DNA from 3 places in the Sphingobium fluminis genome. Region 2 is predicted to be linked to each of the others. Evidence: predicted binding sites of a transcription regulator. Region 2 holds the regulator's gene; each other region holds the start of a gene.

What was found. Region 2 encodes LexA, which represses DNA repair genes until DNA is damaged. Its sites were predicted from a motif close to GTTCCNCNCTTGTTCT; they were not measured.
Region 1: WG907_RS06295 (ImuA family protein) is a predicted target of LexA. The motif match lies at 4,567-4,582, and genes of this name have one in related genera.
Region 3: uvrA (excinuclease ABC subunit UvrA) is a predicted target of LexA. The motif match lies at 3,603-3,618, and genes of this name have one in related genera.

Annotation. Positions count from the first base shown of each region.
Region 1 is NZ_JBBJUK010000002.1:34,333-41,469, reverse strand. It holds gene WG907_RS06305 (error-prone DNA polymerase) at 1-2,043, opposite strand, end outside; gene WG907_RS06300 (DUF6504 family protein) at 2,043-3,854, opposite strand; gene WG907_RS06295 (ImuA family protein) at 3,772-4,548, opposite strand; gene WG907_RS06290 (DUF1810 domain-containing protein) at 4,773-5,204, opposite strand; gene WG907_RS06285 (SOS response-associated peptidase family protein) at 5,201-5,818, opposite strand; gene WG907_RS06280 (SOS response-associated peptidase family protein) at 5,875-6,396, shown strand; gene WG907_RS06275 (alpha-ketoglutarate-dependent dioxygenase AlkB) at 6,403-7,041, shown strand.
Region 2 is NZ_JBBJUK010000004.1:213,266-220,402, reverse strand. It holds gene WG907_RS13125 (citrate synthase) at 1-426, opposite strand, end outside; gene gltX (glutamate--tRNA ligase) at 413-1,882, opposite strand; gene WG907_RS13115 (ComEC/Rec2 family competence protein) at 1,936-4,101, shown strand; gene lexA (transcriptional repressor LexA) at 4,062-4,730, opposite strand; gene WG907_RS13105 (molybdopterin molybdotransferase MoeA) at 4,825-6,003, opposite strand; gene moaC (cyclic pyranopterin monophosphate synthase MoaC) at 6,000-6,470, opposite strand; gene trpC (indole-3-glycerol phosphate synthase TrpC) at 6,467-7,137, opposite strand, start outside.
Region 3 is NZ_JBBJUK010000003.1:289,811-296,947, reverse strand. It holds gene WG907_RS10765 (sensor histidine kinase) at 1-683, shown strand, start outside; gene WG907_RS10760 (LytR/AlgR family response regulator transcription factor) at 686-1,420, shown strand; gene WG907_RS10755 (UrcA family protein) at 1,657-2,019, opposite strand; gene WG907_RS10750 (phosphotransferase family protein) at 2,589-3,431, opposite strand; gene uvrA (excinuclease ABC subunit UvrA) at 3,626-6,547, shown strand; gene WG907_RS10740 (hypothetical protein) at 6,996-7,137, opposite strand, start outside.

The DNA.
Region 1 (7,137 bases), on a different contig from region 2:
CGCCATGGCGCGACGAAGCTGGTCGGCCTCCTGCGGGCTGAACCCCGCGCCCACGATCGCGACCTTCATCGCTTGCTCCTGGAACAGCGGCACGCCCAGCGTCTTTTCGAGCACGGCGCGCAGTTCCGGCTTGGGATATTCGGGATTTTCCTTCCCCTCGCGTCGGCGAAGATAGGGATGAACCATGTCGCCCTGGATCGGCCCGGGGCGCACGATCGCGACCTCGATCACGAGATCGTAAAATTCCCGCGGCTTCATGCGCGGCAGCATCGACATCTGCGCGCGACTCTCGATCTGGAAGGTGCCGAGCGTGTCGGCCTTCTGGATCATGGCGTAAACGTCGGGGTCATCGTCCTGGAGGTCCGCCATCGTGACGCGGATGCCCTTGTCCTGTTCCAGAAGATTAAACGCCCGGTTCATGCAGCCGAGCATGCCTAGTCCCAGCACATCGACCTTCATGAACTTCAAGGCGTCGATATCGTCCTTGTCCCATTCGATGATCTGCCGGTCTTCCATTCGCGCGGGCTCGATTGGAACGAGATCGTCGAGCCGATCCTGAGTGAGGACGAAACCGCCGGGATGCTGCGAGAGATGGCGTGGCGTGCCGATCAGCTGGCGCGCCAGGTCCAGGGTGAGCTTCAGGCGATGATCCTCGGCGTTGAGATTGAGGCTTTCAATCTGCTCTGGCGGAATGCCGTCCATGCTCCAGCCCCAGACGAGGCCAGTCAGCATCTTGGTCAAGTCGCGCGGCAGCCCGAGCGCCTTGCCGACCTCGGCGACGGCGCCGCGCGTGCGATAGCGCGTGACGACGGCGGTCAGGGCCGAGCGGTCGCGGCCATAGGTCTCGTAGATCCACTGGATGATCTCCTCGCGGCGCTCATGCTCGAAATCGACGTCGATATCGGGCGGCTCGCGCCGCTCGCCCGAGACGAACCGCTCGAACAGCAGCTCATGTTGGATGGGGTCGATCGATGTGACGCCGAGCAGATAGCAGACGCAGCTATTGGCCGCCGATCCGCGCCCCTGGCATAGGATGCCGCGCCGCCGGCTCTCGGCGACGATCGCATTGACGGTGAGGAAATAGGGCGCATAGCCGAGCCGTTCGATAAGGCCGAGCTCATGGTCGATCTGGTCGCGATAGCGCTTGGGGACGCCATCGGGGAATTTGACCGCTGCCGCCTGTCTCGTGAGCGCGGTGAGAGCCTGCTGCGCGGTCCGGCCTTCCATCACTTCCTCATAGGGATATTGATATTGGATCTCGCCCAGGTCGAAGGTGCATTGCGCCGCGATGGCGGCGCTGGCTGCGATCGCGTCGGGGAAATCCACGAAACGGCGTTCCATCTCCACCGGAGATTTCAGGTCACGATCCATGAACCGCTCGCGCCGGAAACCCAGCTCGTCGATGGTGCATTTCTCTCGGATCGCGCTCACCACATCCTGCAGCGGACGCCGTGCGGCGCTGTGATAGAGGACGTCGCCGGTCGCAACCGACTGGACGCCGCTTGCGCGCGCCAGGGCATCGAGCCGATGCAGCCTCTCGGCGTCTTCCGGACGGCGGCGTAGCGACAGCGCGCAGAAGCCACGCTGGCCGAATATATCGCGCAGTTCGCGAAGATGGCCGCCCGTGATGTCGCCGGGCATGTCGGGCACCAGGATGCCGATCATATCGTCGGCATGGGCGGCGACGTCCGCCCATTCGAGCAGGCATTTGCCCTTGCCGCCGCGCTTCTTGCCGATCGAGAGGAGCCGCGTCAGCCGCGACCAGGCCGGACGCGATCGGGGATAGAGGAGCAAGCTGCGGCCATCGACCAGATCGATCCGGGTGCCCGCGATCATCCGGACGCCGGTCGCTTTCTGGCCATCCCATCCGCGCACGGCGCCCGCGACCGTTCCCCAATCCGCCAAGCCCATGGCGGAATGTCCTAGGAGCGCCGCAGCGGCGAAAAGCTCCTCGGGCGAGGACGCGCCGCGCAGGAACGAGAAATGGCTCGTCACCTGCAGCTCGACATAGGTGGCCGTTGGGATGGCTTTTGCGGTCGCCATCAGCCAAACATCCCGTGCATATACCAACTGAGGTCCCCGGTCTCAGCCTCGACGCCGTCGCCGCGGCGGAACAGCCAGAAGCGCGCGCCGCCTTCCGCCTCCACCCGGAAATAATCGCGCACCGCCCACATCTCCTGAGGCGATCGCCACCACTCGCCATGGATGCGCTCGGGCCCGTCGCCGGCGACGACACGGTAGCTTTGACCGCGCCAGACAAAGCGGCGCGGCGGATGGTCGGGCAGAAGCGCAACGACATTGGCAAGCGGCTCGGGGCGCTTGAGCAACCGCACCGGGCGTTTCCAGCCCGGCCATCCCTTGGGCGTGGCGAGCGGCGGCACGCGCCGCATCGCCCGTTCGGGCACGTCGCTTTCGCGCGAGGAGAGGCGGAACAACGCCGACGCGCCCGCGCGCGTGCCGAGCTGATCGACGAGCGGCGCTATGTCGCGGATCTTGGCCAAGCTCTCGAGAAGCGCGCCTGTGACCTGGGCGCCGAGCGGCTCATGATGAGGGACAGCCAGGTGCATCGCCTCGATGCCAAGACCCGGATCGAGTTCGCTCGTCTTGAGCGCGAACATGCGCTTCAAATGCCGCTCGTCGCGCGTCGCCCGGGAGGCGCCGATGCCAAGGCGTTGCGCTTCGCCGTCGACCCGGTCGGCGATGAGCAGAACCGCGCGTGCCCCGAGACCGCGCGTGCGGAGCAGGATCACGAGATCGTCGACAAGATCGCCGATCACCTGAGCGATGCTTTCGGGCGTACTGATGGGTTCGAGCAGATGGCGCGTCACGCGCGGCGCCTCGGTCGGTACGACCGGGACGATCGGCTCGGCGAGACTGCCCCTCGCCTGGTCAAGGCGATCGACCGTCGCAAGACCAAGCCGGCGCGCGAGCGGGCCGCGCGGCATGGGATAGAGGTCGGCGACGCGCTCCAGCCCGAAGCGGGCCGCCGCGACCAAGGCTTCGGGCTCAAGCCGAAGCGCGGCGAGCGGAAGGTCGGCGATCGCCTGGGTTTCTTCGCCGCGCGCCAGCAAGGTGATCGCGTCACCGCCGAACCGGGACAGCGCATGTGCGGCGCCGGGTGCCCCCGCGACAGCGATCCGGGCGGTGAATCCCAGGCGCTTCAAGAAAGCGAGCAGCCGTCGGCAGAAATGATCCTCGCCCCCGAACAGGTGCGTCGTGCCGCTGAGATCGAACCACAGCCCGTCGAGCCCCGACACGCTCGCCGTCGGCGTCCACTGTCGCGCCGCGTGAAGGGCAAGCCGGTCGAGCCAGGCGCGATCGGCGTCGGGCTCGGCGTCGCGGACCTCGAGATCGGCGACCAGCGCGCGGGCATGGGCGGCAGCCATGCCGGGCAGCAGGCCAAGTTCCAGCGCGCGCGGGCAGGCGGCCGTGATGATATCCTTCTGACCGCTCCGGGTGACGAGCACGGTCGGCGTGCCCCACCATCCCGCCCAGCTCGGCGCGGCGGCAAATGCTCCGCTATGCCCGTCGTCTGATCGCATCGCTTTGAAGGGAGGTTCTGCATGCTCGCTGCGCCGGCCCATCTCGCGCATCGTCGGCCGTTGATGGGCCGGCAAGGCATCGATGTCGGACTGCGATGGCCGACGCCCCAGCGCGCCGTCCCGCGCCCAGCGCGCGCCAGGACGCCAGCCGCCAGCGCGCGGGACGGAGCAGGCGCCCGGATCATCGTCGATCGGCTCTGGAAAGCGCGGCGCGTTTGCCGGCGGCGCCTCAGGCAGCGTGGCTGGCCGCTCGTTCCCGCGCAGTCGCTCGATCGGCAATTGCGGCAGGAAGAGCGAGGCGACCCTTTGCATCGCAGGCCTCCAGCTCGAGGGAAAAAGGATCGCCGTTCCGCTGCCGGACAAGCTCGACCTGCCAGCGCGGCCGCCCGACGCCGGGCCAGGACAGGCGTTGCGACGCAAGGCAGCCGATCCGCCAGCGCGTCATGGCCGAGGAGGGCAAGGAGAGCGGACAGCGCTCGCGCGATCGATGCCGCCGATACAGCAGCATCGGTGTCTGTCCGTCGGACGCCGCGAGCTGCAGCCGCCGCGTCGCGGTCATGTCGGCGGCCTTCACCTCCGCGACGACGCAGGCCATGGCGCCATAGCGCAGCGCATCCTCGGCCATCGCCAGCACGACGCTGTCCTTGTGACCTTGCGCATAGAATATCTGGGTTGGATCAAGCCCCACCTGCTCCAGACCAGGAGCATAGAGATCGAACGCCGTCATGGCCCAGAAAACGTCGCTCGTCGCCTTGGCGGCAAAACGCGCCGCAATGCCGGCCGCGAACAGGGTGGCGGCCGCGTCGTCGCTCAACGTCGCCGAGGCAGCGGCGATCTCATGAAGGCCGGTTCCGTCGAGTCCGCCATCGGCGAGTCGTGCGTCCATCTGGGGCAGGCCAAAGTCCAACGCTGGCCCACGCGCAGCCCTCTTAAGCGCCAGATCCGCGCGCAGCGCGGACAGGTCGGCCGAGGATGGCGGCGTGGCGGAGGGATGGGCAATAGACATGAAGGGGACGACTCAAATGTTCCCTTTATGTTCTACCTCGTATCGCTTGGGGTCAAGTGGGGTCTCGGGTTATTTTGGCGAGCGGGGCAAGACCTGTGGAACCAGCCTTGGTTTGGCTGGTTCAAACCCTGCTGGACGCGACACCCCCCGCTCGTCGCGCCGGCTCCCATAGAGGCCTCGTCGGCTTAGCCGGCGAGGCCTTTTTGCTGTTCGATTTGGGCCCTTTAACGCTCTTGTTCGAGGAGCTTCAGCGTAGAGTCGTCACGCTCGCCCCCAAACCAACGGTCGATCGCGGCCGCGAGAAGCGAGGCGGGACGCGCCTGCTCGAACAAAGTCAGCGAGGAGCGCAGCTTCATGGCGTCCACCAATCCCATCACCGCCACGGGATCGCTGGTCGACAGCCCCTGCAGCGCTTCCACGCAGGCGCAATAGCGCGCACCGAGTACGGGGTGATCGTCATAGGCCCGTGCTTCGGCGAGCGAGACGATGCCGTAAAATTGGGCGATCGGACTGCGGCCGAGCGCCTTGAGCTGTGGAAAGATGAACCACATCCAGTGCGATCGCTTCGACCCGGCGCGCAATTCCGCGAGGGCGCGGGGATAGAACTCTTCCTGGGCCGCAATGAAACGATCGAGGCCTTCTTCTTGGACGATCATAACAGCGATGCTTGCGCGGGCGGCGCGCCATGCACCTGTGTCACGGGAAGGCTGCCCGTGGGCAGCCATTGCAGGACTTGCTTGGCGGGCACAGCCGGATCGAGCCAGTCGGCCCATTGATCTCGTTGCAGCGGGATGATCTGCCGATGATGATAGGGCGAGATATCGGGGCCCGCGTCCATCGTCAGCATCGTGAAGGCCTCGCCGGCCGCGTCCGCACGCCAGATGCCCGCGATGCAGAACCAGTCATGGTCCTTCATCGTAAAAAGCCATTTATCCAGCCGCTTCTGCTTGGGATCGGCGGGGTCGGTGAACTCATAGAAGCCGTCGGCAAGGATGAGGCAACGATGCGAGGCGAAGGTTCGACCTTCGGAACGGAAATTATAGACGGGGCGGCCGTTCTGGCCGGGCCAGCTCCAACGTCTACTGACGAGTTCCCCTGTTTCGCGCTCCCCCTCGACCGACCTGACGATGGGGCCCATGTCGGTTATCTTCACATCCTCGCGCGCCCCTACATTGGGCGTGCCTTCCGGCATCTTGATCTTGATCTTGAGGTCCGCGAAGTCCTCTACGATCGAGGCGATATCGATGAGCAGGCGATAGTCGTTACACATATCCGTGGTCCTTGCGCGCCCTTGTCTGAAACGCTTGTTCCTTGTATGTTCCTGTCATGGACTCGAAAGCCACCCCCTTCGATACCGAGGCACCGCTCGACGATCGCCGCGCCATCATCCGGCGAAATCCCGAGGATCCAAGCGAAATCGAGATGGTGGAGGCGACATGGGGTTCCAACCCCCAGTTCGCCGATGGAGTTTCCTATCGGTTCGCGCGCGCGGAAGGTCGAAGCTTTCCCACCCAGCGTTGCCTGATCCCGGCTTCGGAATTCCATATCCGCAATGATGACCGCCGATTTCGCGTGACGCTCGACGGCGGCAATTTCTTCTATCTCGCTGGCTTATGGGAACCGGCGATCGGCGAGTGGCCGCTCAGTTACCGCGTCATCACGGTGGACGCCAATCCGGAAGTGATGCGCTATCAGGAACGGCAGGGCGCCATCATTCATCGCCGGCAGGTCATGGAATGGCTGGATTTCACGGTTCTCGAGATCGACCTACTGCAAACGCCTCCTGCTCGGAGCTTCCTGATCGAAGAGATCAATCCCAAGCCGGTGCAGACCTCTCTGGCGCTCTGATCCATCATGTCGATGCTTCCGCTCTTTTCCGGCAATGATCAGGCCGAGTTGTTCGGCGCGCCTGTGCTGCCGGGCTTCGCCAGCGCCGACGCCTTTCTGTCGGTTGCCGAGGAACGCGCGCTGATCGCGCGCATCAACGATACGGACCTTTCGCCCTTCCGTTTCCAGCAATGGACGGGAAAGCGGCTTACCCATAGCTATGGCTGGAGCTATGATTTCAAGAATGGCCGCTTCGCGCCTGCCGATCCGATACCGGACTGGTTGTTGCCGATCAAAGCGCGCGCCGAGACCTTCGCCGGGCTTGCCCCGGACAGTCTCGTGCAGGCACTGTTGATCCGCTATGATCCCGGCGCCGGCATCGGCTGGCACAAGGACAGGCCGGTTTTCGAGCATGTTGTGGGCATTTCGCTTGGGATGCCTGCGACAATGCGGTTTCGCCGACGGGCGGATGGTGCTTTCGAGCGTTCCAATGCGCTTTTGACGCCGCGGGCCATTTATCATCTTTCCGGCCCGGCGCGGCACGCATGGGAACATAGCATCGTTGAGATAAGCGAGACCCGATGGTCGATAACATTTCGGAGCCTAGCGCGATCGCGGCTGGGACTTGAGCAAACCGTTGCGCTCAGGGAACAAATACTGGACTGAACCGTAGCGCAATGATCGGCGCAGACCGATTCTGGGGGCGCATGAAACGACGGACGGGGTACAGGGCAGCAATCGCCTGCTCGGCAGTGACGTCAC
Region 2 (7,137 bases):
CAAGGCACCGACCACGCCGCACATGATCGCCATGGGATGCGCGTCCCGGCGGAAGCCGCGATAAAAGGCTGTCAGTTGCTCATTCACCATGGTGTGGCGCGTGATCGTGTAAGTAAAGTCGTCCAGCTGCGCCTTGGACGGCAGTTCGCCGTTCAGCAGCAAATAGCTGACTTCCATGAAGCTAGACTGTTCGGCCAGCTGACCGATGGGATAGCCGCGATGCAGCAGTACGCCTTCGTCGCCGTCGATATAGGTGAGGCCGGAATCGCAACTGGCGGTCGAGGTGAAGCCCGGATCATAGGTGAACATGCCAGTATTCGCATAAAGCTTACGAATATCGATGACCTGAGGCCCGACAGTGCCGCTGAGCACCGCATAATCTTTCGTTTCTTCCCCCACGGTCACGGTGACATTAGTGTCGGACATCATGTTCTCCCTTACTGCCCTCGGCCAATGAAGGCCGCATGGCGATCGTCAGCCGATTTAAGCTCTCCTCTTTCCCCAAAAGGAAAAGCACATCGAAAATTCCTGGCGAGGTTGTTCGCCCCGTGAGCGCCGCGCGCAACGGTTGCGCCACCTTGCCCAGTCCCAAACTGGCATCCTCCGCCACGCGACGTATTGCGTCTTCGATCGCTTCGGCCGTCCAGGACTGGACAGCGACAAGAGCGTCGGCTGTCGTTCCCAGCAGCGCGCGCGCGGAGTCGTCTAGCAGAGCCAATGCCTTCTCGTCAAAATCCAACGGGCAATTTTTGAACAGAAATTCGGCACCCTCGGCAATTTCGTTAAGCGTCTTCGCGCGCGGTTTTAGCGACGGCATAGCGAGTGTCAGCAACGCATCGGCATTATCGGGCAGCGGCTCGTTCAGGCGATCCGCCACGCGCGGGGCGACAAGCGCCGCAAGGCGGGCATCGTCCGCTTCGCGCAGATAATGGCCGTTCAGATTTTCCAGTTTCCTGATGTCGAAACGCGAAGGCGACCGGCCAACCCCGCCAATGTCGAACAGTTCGACGGCGCGATCCCGGCTGATCATTTCCTCATCGCCATGGCCCCAGCCGAGGCGGAGCAGATAATTGATCACCGCTTCGGGCAGCATTCCCATCTCGTCGCGATAGGCGTCGACGCCGAGCGCCCCGTGCCGCTTGGAAAGCTTGGCACCGTCCGATCCGTGAATTAGCGGAATATGGGCGTAAACGGGCTCATCCCAACCCATTGCCCTGATGATCGCCAACTGGCGAAATGCGTTGTTCAGATGATCGTCGCCCCTGATCACGTGGGTGACGCCCATGTCATGATCGTCAACGACGACGGCGAGCATATAGGTGGGCGTGCCGTCCGAACGCAGCAGGATCATGTCGTCCAGTTCGGCATTCTGAACGACGACGCGGCCCTGCACCGCATCCTCGATCACCGTTTCGCCGGTGCGGGGCGCCTTGATCCGGATGACGAATGGCGCGCCGTCGGGCGCCTCCGCCGGATCGCGATCGCGCCAGCGGCCATCATAGCGCATCGGCTGCTTGGCGGCGCGCTGTTCCTCGCGCAGAGCGGCAAGCTCCTCGGTCGTCGCATAGCAGCGATAGGCGTGGCCGCCCGTGAGCAAATGATTGGCGACTTCGGCGTGACGCGGCGTACGGGCGAACTGGAAAACCGGCTCTTCATCGCCGCCAAGCCCGAGCCAGTCCAGGCCGTCGAAGATCGCGGCCACGGCATCATCGGTCGAACGGGCGCGATCGGTGTCTTCGATGCGCAGCAAGAACTTGCCACCATGGTGGCGCGCGAACAGCCAGTTGAACAAAGCCGTGCGCGCGCCACCGATGTGCAGATAGCCTGTCGGTGATGGCGCAAAACGGGTCACGACCTGCTTGTTCAATCCCGTTGCACTCACTCAGTTATTCCCCGACATTCGTCGCTGCGACCATGGATGCGACGCCCCCTAGCATGGCTTTTCGGCCACGACAAACCTACGTTCCGGCGGGGGTAAAGACGCTTGTCCGTGACATCGCCGCACGGGTGGAGAAGTGGCTGGAGATCGAGCGCGAACAGGCCGCGCTGTGGGTGCCCGTAGCGCTCGGCGTCGGGATCGCGGCGTGGTTCATGCTGCCCGATCGCAATGCCTGGCTTGGATTCGCCTGCGGGTCGCTGGCGCTGGTTTTTTGCGGCGTCATGCTGCCCGCTGGCATGCGGCTAAGGCACATGATCGTCGCCGGAGGACTGCTCGCATGCATGGGGTGTCTGCTCGTCTGGGGAAAGGCGATGCTGGTCGGCGAACCGCCCCTGGCACGAGCCATATTCTCGCAGGTTTCGGGAGAGGTGCGGTCGGTAAGCGAAATACCCGCGCAGGGGATAGTCCGTGTGCTGCTTCGGCCGGTGGGAGATCCGGCCTTGCCGTCAACGATCAGGGTCAATATCGCGACCGCAGACGTGCCCAAAGGCCTGGGCAAAGGCGCGCTGATCCGATTTCGGGTACGGTTGATGCCGCCTGCTCCCGCAAACGTGCCGGGCGGCTATGATTTCGCGCGCCGCGCCTATTTTCTGGGGATCGGCGCGACCGGCAAGGCGCTGAAACCTGTTGTCGTGCTGCGCGCGGCGACGGTCGGGCCATCGCTTCGCGCGCGACTGCTGGCGCATATTCGCGAGCGGATCGATGGCCCGCCCGCAGGTATCGCCATGGCCCTGGCAACCGGGGATCAGGGATCGATTTCGCAAGCGGATGCAAACGCCATGCGGCGAAGCGGCCTTGCCCATCTGCTGTCGATCAGCGGCCTGCATGTCACAGCCCTCATCGGGGCAGTCATCTTCCTGCTGTTGCGCGTGATGGCGATCAGCCGACAAGCGACACTGGGCCTGCCGTTGATGATGATCGCGGCGGCCGGCGGCGCACTGGCCGGGATCGGTTATACGCTGCTGACCGGGGCGGAGGTGCCGACGGTACGATCGTGCGTCGCGGCGCTGCTCGTACTGGCGGGGCTGGCGCTGGGGCGCGACGCGATCACGCTGCGCCTCGTTGCGGCGGGCGCTTTGGTGGTGCTGGCGTTGTGGCCCGATGCGCTGGTCGGCCCCAGTTTCCAGATGAGTTTCGCCGCGGTAATCGCGATCGTCGCGCTCGGCGAACATCCCCGCTATCGGGCGTTCGTTGCCGCGCGCGACGAAAGCGTATCGCGCCGCATCGGTAGGGCGCTGTTGGCGCTGCTCGCGACGGGCTTCGCGGTCGAACTGGTCTTGGCGCCGATCGCCCTGTTTCATTTCCACAAAGCGGGATTGCTCGGCGCCTTTGCCAACCTGATCGCCATCCCGCTGACGACGTTCGTCGTGATGCCGCTGGAGGCGCTCGCGCTTCTGCTCGATATCGCAGGGCTGGGCGCGCCGGTGTGGTGGCTGACCGGCCAAGCACTGCGGCTGCTGCTGTTCATTGCCCACAGTGTCGCAGCGAGCCCGATGGCGGTAATGCTCGCGCCAGCCACCTCGCCTTGGCTCTACGGGATCATGGTGATGGGCGGGCTTTGGGTGCTGTTGTGGCGTACAAGCCTGCGCTGGCTGGGTCTGCTCGCCATCCTGCCGGGGCTAATCGCGATTTTTACTGCTTCTCCGCCCGACATATTGGTGACTGGCGACGGGGGCCATGTTGCGGTCCGGACGGCTGGCGGCGGCATGGCGATCCTGCGTGATCGAGCGGGCGATTATGTGCGCGACTCTCTATCGGAGAGCGCTGGTTTCGACGGCGCACTGGCCGCTATTGCGGCGCTTCCCGAAGCCCGTTGTTCCGCCGACATGTGCGCGTTGCGCATGGTTGCGGGTGGGCGCCCGTGGCGCATTCTGGTCACTCGATCCGATATGCTGGTCGACAGGGCAGCCATGGAGCGCGACTGCGCGGCGGCGGATATCGTTCTGAGCAACCGCCGCTTGCCTAACTGGTGTCGGGCACGCTGGTTGAAAGCCGACCGTGCCTTGCTGCGCCGCACCGGCGGGATTGCGATCAACCTTGAGAGCGCCACCATCCAGACGGTCCGGTCCCCCGGCGACGCGCATCCCTGGGTTCCGGTCCCACCCCGCAGCCGGCCACCGTATCAATTATATCGGCGCAGCAGCCCCGCAAGCTTACCTTGAATCCGCACCTGCCCGGTATCGTAGATTTGCGGCTGATAGGCGCTATTGGCGGGGTCGAGCCGGACCTTTGGCCCCTCTCTACGGAAATATTTGAGCGTCGCTTCATGCTCGTCGATCAACGCCACGACGATTTGCCCGTCGCGTGCCACCTCGGTGCGCTGGATGAGGGCAAAGTCGCCATCGAGAATACCGGCCTCGACCATCGAATCGCCGGATACTTCAAGCGCATAATGGTCGCCTGTTCCAAGCAGCGCGGCGGGGACGGATAGCATAGTCTGCCCCTCCATTGCCTCGATCGGTACGCCGGCCGCAATCCGCCCGTGCAGCGGAATTTCGATGACGTCATTCGCCGCGACCGGCAAGCTCGGCGCAAGCTGGGGCTTGGCAAATGGCGGCTTGACGCTTCGGCCAACGGCCTCGGGAAATTTAAGAACCTCGAGCGCCCGCGCGCGGTTGGGCAGTCGTCGAATGAATCCCCGTTCCTCGAGCGCGTTGATCAACCGGTGAATGCCGGATTTCGAACGCAGATCGAGCGCGTCCTTCATTTCCTCGAACGAGGGGGATACACCACCCTCTTCGAGCCGGCTGTGAATGAAGTTCAGCAGTTCCTGCTGTTTGGGCGTCAACATGCCACTTGCCTCCATGGAACGGATGGAGAACACTTAGGAAACGAATTGAGGCAAGTCAAGCGGCACCGACATCCCCGGTGGGCAGGATCACTCGCTAAATCGGAAGGATCGTTACGCTCTCGCCCGGTTGGCCGACAGGCGAACCGGCCGGGCGCAGGATCAGGCAGTCGGCCGCCGCCAGCGAAACCATGGCGGCACTATCCTGCGAGGTGACCGATACGACGCCCGCATCGCTTCGAAACGCCCGCAGATATTCGTCGCGCTCGCCGGTGGCTGGCAAGATGGAACCCAGATTTGCACGGATGGTGGGCGGCCCCGGAGCAGCAGCGCCGGCCATGCTCCGGACCAGCGGCAACAGAAAGAGCGTCGCCGTAACGAAAGCCGAAACGGGATTGCCGGGCAAACCGAGGAATATTGCCTGCCCGATGGTGCCTGCCATTAACGGCTTGCCTGGCCGCATGCGGATTTTCCAGAAATCGAGCGTGCCCCCTGCTGCGAGAAAGGCGGGGCGCACCAGATCATGGTCGCCGACCGATGCGCCGCCGGTCGAGACGATTATATCCGCCCCGGCGGCGCGAGCAAAAGCGTCGGTTTGGGCGGGAAGATCATCCGGAACGATGCCTAGGTCGATGACATCGCAGGGCAGCGCGGACAACATCGCCGCAAGCATCGGTGCGTTCGAACTGGGCAGCCTGCCGGGCGGGGTAAGGGCGCCCGGCGGCACCAACTCGTTACCTGTGGATAGCAGGGCGACGCGCGGCCTTCCGCCCACGGGGAGACAGCCGTGCCCGGCCAGAACGGCCAGCGCGATTTGCGGGGGGCCGAGCCACGAGCCGGCCGGGAGCAGCGAATCGCCTGTCCTGAAATCCGACCCGGCGGGCCGGACGTGACGGCCTGGCGTCAACGCATCGTCAAGGCCCGACAACCGGCCGTCCTCAACCCGTGCATTTTCCTGAATGAGGATGGCGTCGGCACCAATAGGCATCGGCGCGCCGGTGAAGATGCGGCAAGCGGTGCCCTGAACAAGCGGATCAGGCACGCCCCCGCCAGCAGCGCTCGTCGCCGTGACCGTCCAGGGGCCGGGCCATTCCGACGCGCGGACGGCATAGCCGTCCATGGCGGACAGGTCGACCCAGGGTTGATCGCGTAAGGCGTGGAGATCGCGCGCAAGCCAGCGCCCGGCGCAATCGACGGCCGCCAGTTCTTCAGCCGGCAGTGAGGATGCGAGTGCGAACAGGCGCGCTTGCGCTTCGTTCACGGGGATCAGACTCATGATGCGCGCCAGTCACCCGATTTGCCGCCAGACTTGGCGAGCAGACGGACGTTACCGATGATCATGCCCTTATCCAACGCTTTGGCCATATCGTAAATGGTGAGCAGCGCGACGCTGGCTGCGGTAAGCGCTTCCATCTCGACGCCCGTCCGACCGGCGCTCCGCGCTGTCGCGGTGACGTCGACTCCATCGACGTCGAGCGTGAAATCGATCGTGACTGCGCTGAGCGCGACCGGATGACAGAGCGGAATGAGGTCGGCGGTGCGTTTCGCGGCCATGATGCCTGCCACGCGGGCGACAGCGAGCACGTCGCCCTTTTTGACCAGCCCTTGCCCGATCGCGGCGGCGGCCTCCTGCGCCATGGAGATGCGACCGGCGGCGATCGCTTGCCGTACCGTCGTCGCCTTGGCCGAGACATCGACCATGCGCGCTGCGCCATCTTCGTCCAGATGCGTAAGGCCGCTCATGCGCCGGTAAGCAGGGCGCGAGTCGCCGCTTCGACATCGGCCTGCCGCATTAGCGATTCCCCCACCAGGAAGCAGCGTACGCCGTGGTCCGCCATCGCCACGAGATCGGCATGGGAGCCAAGGCCGCTCTCGGCGACGAAGGTGCAGCCTGCGGGCGCGCTGCCCACGAGTTCATATGTGCGAGCAAAATCGACGGAGAAGTCCCTGAGATCGCGATTATTTACCCCGATAAGTCGCGAGCGCAGATTAAGCGCGCGCTCCAGCTCATGGGCATCATGGACCTCCACCAGCACATCCATCCCAAGGCCGATCGCCGCATCCTCGATCTCGACCATCTGCGCATCATCGAGCGCGGCCACGATGATCAGTATGGCATCGGCGCCAAGCGCCCGGCTTTCCAGTATCTGCCAGGGATCGACCATGAAATCCTTGCGCAGCACCGGCAGTGCGCAGGCCGAACGCGCCGCCATAAGAAAATCATCATGTCCCTGAAAATAGGGCTTGTCGGTCAGCACCGACAGGCATGCGGCACCGGCGGCGGCATAGGCCTGCGCATGGGCAGGGGGATCGAAATCGGCACGGATCAGGCCTTTGGAGGGGCTCGCCTTCTTGATTTCGGCGATCAGGCCGTAACCGGAGCGGGCGGCGGCGTCGAGCGCCTGACGAA
Region 3 (7,137 bases), on a different contig from region 2:
GGGCCGGCCTGTATCTCGCTTTGTCCTACGCCCATGAAGCACAGCGCACCGAACGCCGCGCCGCCAGGCTGGAGCGCGCGGCACAACAGGCCGAACTGCGATCGCTGCGCTATCAGGTGAACCCGCATTTCCTGTTCAACACGCTCAACTCCCTGTCCTCGCTCGTGATGAAGGATCGGCGCGACGAAGCCGAACAGATGATCCTCTCGCTCTCCAATTTCTATCGCACCAGCCTGACCGGCGACCCGCTCGACGATGTGCCACTGGAGGAGGAGGTTCATCTCCAGACCCTCTATCTCGATATCGAAGGCGTCCGCTTCCCCGATCGGTTGACCACCCGCATCGACATTCCCGACGCGTTGCTCGACGCCTGCGTGCCCGGCCTCATCCTTCAGCCGCTCGTCGAAAACGCGATCAAATATGGCGTCTCGCGCACCTCCAGCGCCGTGCGCATCACCATCGCGGCGCGCGAGGAGGATGGTTTGCTGCATCTGAGCGTCACCGACGATGGCGACCAGCCGCCTCCCGGCGTGGCCGATGGCGGCAGCGGCATCGGCCTCGCCAATGTCCGCGACCGCCTGCATGCGCGCTTTGGCGAGGCCGGCCTGATCGACCATGGCCCGCGCCCCGGCGGCGGCTATGCCGTGCGCCTGACCCTGCCCATCATTCGCCGGGGCTGCTGAACATGACCATCCGCACCATGATCGTCGATGACGAACCGCTCGCCGTCGAGCGCCTGCAGATGCTGTGCGCCCGCGAACCGCGCATCGCCCTGGCCGGCACCGCGAGCGATGGCGAGGCCGCGCTGCGGCTGGTCGAGGGGCTGCGCCCCGACCTGCTGCTGCTCGATATCGCGATGCCGCTGCTCGACGGCATCGGCGTCGCCCGCGCGATCGGCCGGATGGGCATCCGTCCGGCCATCATCTTCGTCACCGCCTTCGAAGGCTTCGCGGTCGAGGCGTTCGATCTGGCGGCGGTGGACTATCTGCTCAAGCCTGTTTCCCACGATCGACTGGCGCGCGCCGTCGACCGGGCCGAAGCCGCCCTGCGCAGCGTCGATCATGCGAGCGCGCCGACGGCCGAACCCGCGTGGGCGGAGGAATTCTGGGTGCCGCACCGGTCTGAACTGGTGCGCATCGCCGCCGGCCAGATCGACCGGATAGAGGCGGAGCGCGATTATATGCGGCTCCATGTCGGTCGCCACAGCTATTTGCTGCACCAGACGATCAGCGCGCTCGAAACCCGGCTCGACCCGCATCTGTTCGTGCGCCTGCATCGTTCGCATATCGTCCGGCGCGATCATATCGACCGGCTGCGCCATGATGGCAGCGGCGTATGGTTCGCATGCCTCCAAGGTGGCGGCGAAATCCGCATCGGCCGCACCTTCCTCGCCAATGCGCGGGCGATGACGGGCCGCTAGGGCCATTTTCAATGGAAAGCTTCGCTACGGCGCCAAAGCCTTTGGCCTCAACATACCTGTTGGTCCCCGGCGCAAGCCGGGGACCAGGAGTCCCAAAGAACTGCGCCCGGCGACTCCAGGCCCAGCCCCCAGCACGAAGACGATCGACCTGACATCATCCATGCCCGATCACAGGGCCGCGAACGAAAAAGGGGACGGCTCATCGCCATCCCCTCTTCGTCGCGATCGCTCGCCTGTCAGCGCGCGATTGCAACCTTCGTTTCACCGCCCGTGCGGGCAAGCTGGTCGCCTCGCTCGGCGCTGGCGATCGCGGCGGCGACCGGCGCGCGCACATGGGCCAAGGCAGCGGAGCGGCACTTCTCGACGACGTGCGCGGTCTCACCCGAACAAACCTTCCAGCTTGCCTTGATGAGCCGGCTGCGCAGCGTCGCCTGATCCGCCTTGCTGGCCAGATTGAGGTCGCCATAGCGCACGTCCATGGTCCTGCCATTGGATTCGAATGCATCCGTGCCGGCGGCCGAGGCCGCGGAAAGCGGCAACAGCGCACAGGCGCCCAGGATGACGATGGGCTTGATGAAGCTATTGACGGGGCTGAACATGATGGGTCTCCTCACTTCGATTGTTATGACCGGGATCTATCGGACCGGGATTTTTGAATAACCGGCCTGCTGCCCACCAACGGGCGGCCTGACGGATGCGGAAGGATGAAACGGGAATGCCGACCGCGCCTTCTGCCCGCCCCTTTTAGGGTGCGGCGGTGTGACGCGCCTGCGCGCTTCGATCGACGGCGGCATCGATCGGCCAACGACACATGGGGCGATGAATGGCTGACTGGCGCCGACGAACGGCGCGATAATTGACGTTCCCATCCCCCGATAGCCCCCCTCTCACCGGCGGTGCCGTAGGGGAATGCGGTGTGATTGGCAACGGCGCGCGACGCAAAAACGCCCCCGGCGCAAGGGAGCTGCCGGGGGCGTATCCAGGACGCAGTCGGGCGCTCCGGGATCGGGGGGACATCAGGATCGGTGCGTTGCCGACGGTCCAGCCGTCATGCGTGTCGCCACTCCTGGCCTCCCTCCGGAATTACCAGCATCCTCGCCGCGGACCATCCGATGTTCGACGATCCGCCCTCGCCGGGCGTCCGGCGTAAAGCGGCATCGACAAACCGTCAGCGCGGATCGGCGAACGACATTTCGCTGGTCAGGGGCGGCAGCCCGGCCTGCGCCAGCGCCTCGCCAAGATAGGCTTCGAACGCGCTGTCCCGCGAAGGCGCACGATGGCGCAGCCAAGCGAGAGCGACGAGCGCGCGCCAGGCGGCCAGCGACTCCGGTTCCATCCGGCCATGACGGCGATAGCGCCCGATATAATGAGTGGCGGCCCAGTCACGCGCGGTGGCTTTCCATCCGCCTTGCCCCGCACCGGGGCCAAAGCGCATGACCATCTCCGTCCGCACCACATCGGCGGCCGGCGCGGCGCGCCCCGCGCGCGACCAGTCGATCACGGCGAGGCCAGCCGGCGTCACGATCAGGTTGGCCGGATGCAGGTCGCCATGCGACAGTCGGTCCGGCTCGATCAGCTGTTCCAGCCGCTCCAGCGCCGCGCCGCGCAGCCGGTCGTCGTCGATCAGCGCCGATTCGATATCCTCGGCCAGCACATCCTTGCGGCTGCGCAGGGCCGGCGCGGCCTGGCGATGGATGCGCGCATGCAGCCGCGCCATTTCGCCAAGGCCCCAGACCAGCCGATCCGGCCGGCGGCGCATATAATGGAGCAGGTTGGGGCCTTCGATCTCGGTATAGACGATGCCTTGCCGGCCACCCTCCTGGCGCAACTCGATCGCGCGCGCGACCGGCAGGTCCATCTCCTGCACGACCTGCGCGATCGCATATTCCCGCGCGACGATCTGCCCGCCGACGCCCTCATGAAACAGTTTGAGCACCATCCCGCCGCCAAGCCGAAACACCTCCGCACTCGCGCCCCGCGCAATGAAGGTGGATGGATCAGGCAAGCTCATGCCAAGCGCCTGTGCCGCAGCGACCGGCGGTTTGCCAGCGCTTTCGCGCACGTACAGCCTTGACGGGTCACCCTTCGGCAGAAAATCCACTTTCCGCAAAATGCGTTCGACCGCAGCTGGTCCTCGCATTCACTGCTCCGACATCCTATCTTCGCCACTGGATTCCTAGTCGGAACATTTGTAGAACGGACAATATGAGCCTCACCCACATTTCCGTCCGCGGCGCGCGCGAGCATAATCTCAAGGGCGTCGACGTCGACCTGCCGCGCGACTCCCTCATCGTCATCACCGGCCTGTCGGGCTCGGGCAAATCCTCGCTCGCCTTCGACACCATCTATGCCGAGGGCCAGCGTCGCTATGTGGAATCGCTTTCCGCCTATGCGCGCCAGTTCCTCGAAATGATGCAGAAGCCCGATGTCGAGCATATCGAGGGTCTGTCCCCCGCAATCAGCATCGAGCAGAAGACCACCAGCCGCAATCCGCGCTCGACCGTCGCCACCGTCACCGAAATCTACGACTATATGCGCCTGCTCTGGGCGCGCGTCGGCATCCCCTATTCGCCCGCCACCGGTCTCCCGATCAGCGCGCAGACGGTCAGCCAGATGGTCGACCGCGTCCTGCTGTTGCCGCAAGGCACGCGCTTCTACCTGCTCGCCCCGGTCGTGCGCGGCCGCAAGGGCTCATACGCCAAGGAACTCGCCGAATGGCAGCGCGCCGGCTACACCCGCGTCCGCATCGACGGGGAATTGTACGATATCGAGGACGCCCCCGCGCTCGACAAGAAATACAAGCATGACATCGAAGTCGTGGTCGACCGCCTCGCCGTCGCGCCGGACATGGGCGCGCGCCTCGCCGACAGTTTCGAACAGGCGTTGAAGCTGGCGGACGGCCTCGCCTTCGTAGATCTCGCCGACGGCGTCGTCCCCGGCCGCGAGGACGAGGCGGCCGCCGCTCCCGACAAGAAGATGAAAGGCGCCGGCATCCCCGCCAACCGCATCGTCTTTTCCGAAAAATTCGCCTGCCCGGTCAGCGGCTTCACCATCGCCGAGATCGAGCCGCGCCTCTTCTCCTTCAATGCCCCGATGGGCGCCTGCCCGGCCTGCGACGGCCTCGGCGAAAAGCAATTGTTCGACCCCGAACTGGTCGTCCCCAACGAAGCCCTCTCCCTCAAGAAAGGCGCGGTCGTCCCCTGGGCCAAGTCCAACCCGCCAAGCCCCTATTATATGCAGGTCCTCGGCTCCCTCGCGAAGGAGTTCGCCTTCTCCCTCGACACCCCCTGGGCCGACCTCCCGCCCGAAGCACAGCACATCATCCTCCACGGCACCGGCGGCAAGGCGGTGACGCTCAAATTCATGGACGGTCGCAAATCCTACGAGGTGAAGAAAGCGTTCGAGGGTGTCATCGGCAACCTCAACCGCCGCCTCCTGCAAACCGAATCCGCCTGGATGCGCGAGGAACTGTCCAAATATCAGCGCGCCCAGCCCTGCGAGACCTGCCACGGCGCCCGCCTCAAGCCCGAAGCGCTCGCCGTCAAGATCGCGGGCGAGGACATTTCCCTCTCCACCCGCCGCTCGGTGGTGGACGCGCTCGCCTTCTTCACCGCGATGCCCGATCACCTCACCGACCAGCAGAACCAGATCGCCCGCGCCATCCTCAAGGAAATCGTCGAGCGCCTCGGCTTCCTCAACAATGTCGGCCTCGACTATCTGAACCTCGACCGCACCAGCGGCACCCTGTCGGGCGGCGAGTCCCAGCGCATCCGCCTCGCCAGCCAGATCGGCAGCGGCCTGTCCGGCGTCCTCTACGTCCTCGACGAACCCAGCATCGGCCTGCACCAGCGCGACAATGACCGCCTGCTCGTCACCCTCAAGCGCCTGCGCGACCTCGGCAACAGCGTCATCGTCGTGGAACATGACGAGGATGCGATCCGCCACGCCGACTATATCGTCGACATGGGGCCGGGCGCGGGCGTCCATGGCGGCGAGATCGTGGCGCAGGGCACGCTCAAACAGATCCTCAAGGCGAAAAACTCGCTCACCGCCGATTATCTGAACGGCACCCGCCGCATCGAAGTCCCGCCCAAACGCCGCAAGGGCAATGGCAAGAAGATCACCGTCCACAACGCCCGCGCCAACAACCTCAACGGCGTCACCGCGTCGATCCCGCTCGGCACCTTCACCTGCATCACCGGCGTCTCGGGTTCGGGCAAGTCGAGCTTCACCATCGACACGCTCTACGCCGCGTCCGCCCGCGCCCTCAACGGCGCGCGCATCCTCGCCGGCGCGCATGACAAGGTGACCGGCCTTGAACATTGCGACAAGGTGATCGACATCGACCAGTCGCCCATCGGCCGCACACCGCGCTCCAACCCGGCCACCTATACCGGCGCCTTCACCAACATCCGCGACTGGTTCGCCGGCCTCCCCGAAAGCCTCGCGCGCGGCTACAAGCCCGGCCGCTTCAGCTTCAACGTCAAGGGCGGCCGCTGCGAAGCCTGCACCGGCGACGGCCTGCTCAAGATCGAGATGCACTTCCTGCCCGACGTCTACGTGCAGTGCGACGTGTGCCACGGCGCGCGCTACAATCGCGAAACGCTGGATGTGAAGTTCAAGGGGATGAGCATCGCCGACGTGCTCGACATGACGGTCGAGGACGCGGTCGAATTCTTCAAGGCCGTGCCGCCGATCCGCGACCGCATGGCGATGCTCGCCGAAGTGGGCCTCGGATACGTCAAGGTCGGCCAGCAGGCCACCACCCTGTCCGGCGGCGAAGCCCAGCGCGTCAAACTCGCCAAGGAACTCGCCCGCCGCGCCACCGGCCAGACCCTCTATATATTGGACGAGCCCACCACCGGCCTGCATTTCGAGGATGTGCGAAAGCTCCTCGAAGTCCTCCACGCGCTGGTCGACCAGGGCAATAGCGTGGTCGTGATCGAACATAATCTCGACGTTATCAAGACGGCGGACTGGATCATCGACATGGGGCCGGAGGGCGGGGTCAAGGGGGGCGAGGTTGTGGCCGAAGGCACGCCCGAGAAGGTCGCGAAGGAGCCGCGGTCATTCACCGGGCATTATCTTGCGCCGTTGTTGGGGTTGGAGAGTGTGGCGGCGGAGTGATTACTGGTAGGGAATTCAGTGGGGATTACTGCCCAGCTTTAAGCTATCGCCTAACTTTCTCCCGCATTGAAAGGCGTCTTATAGCGGATCAATCAGTTCTTGCGACTAATGTAGATTATGGCACAACCTTCCAATCGAAGGAGAGTCGAATGCCTAGAGTTACAGAATCTCAAGTTGCAACTGCCGTTGTCCGATATCTTGCTAGCGTCAACGGACACTCAGCAACAATATATCAAATAAAACGGTCTCTTCCGAATTATATTCAGCTGTCTGCCGCGGATAGGACTCACTCAGATACCAGACCAAATGAGGAAATGTGGGAGCAGCAGGTTCGAAATATCGTAAGTCATCGCGGAAGCCCTGGAAACTTTATCTATGAAGGAAGGCTGCAACATTCGCCGAGAAGACTTACATTGACTCCCGCAGGTCTTGTTTTTGCTGGAAATCTTCAGCCGTAAAGAGCTTTATATCCCGGCTTAAGCCACTTGAGTTCCGTACCGCCCAAAGCGTCTTTGTCCCAGACAAACCAAGCATAGGCTGTTGTGCCTGTGCCCTTTTGGATCGCGCCCGCAGGATAAAAAGTGATACGT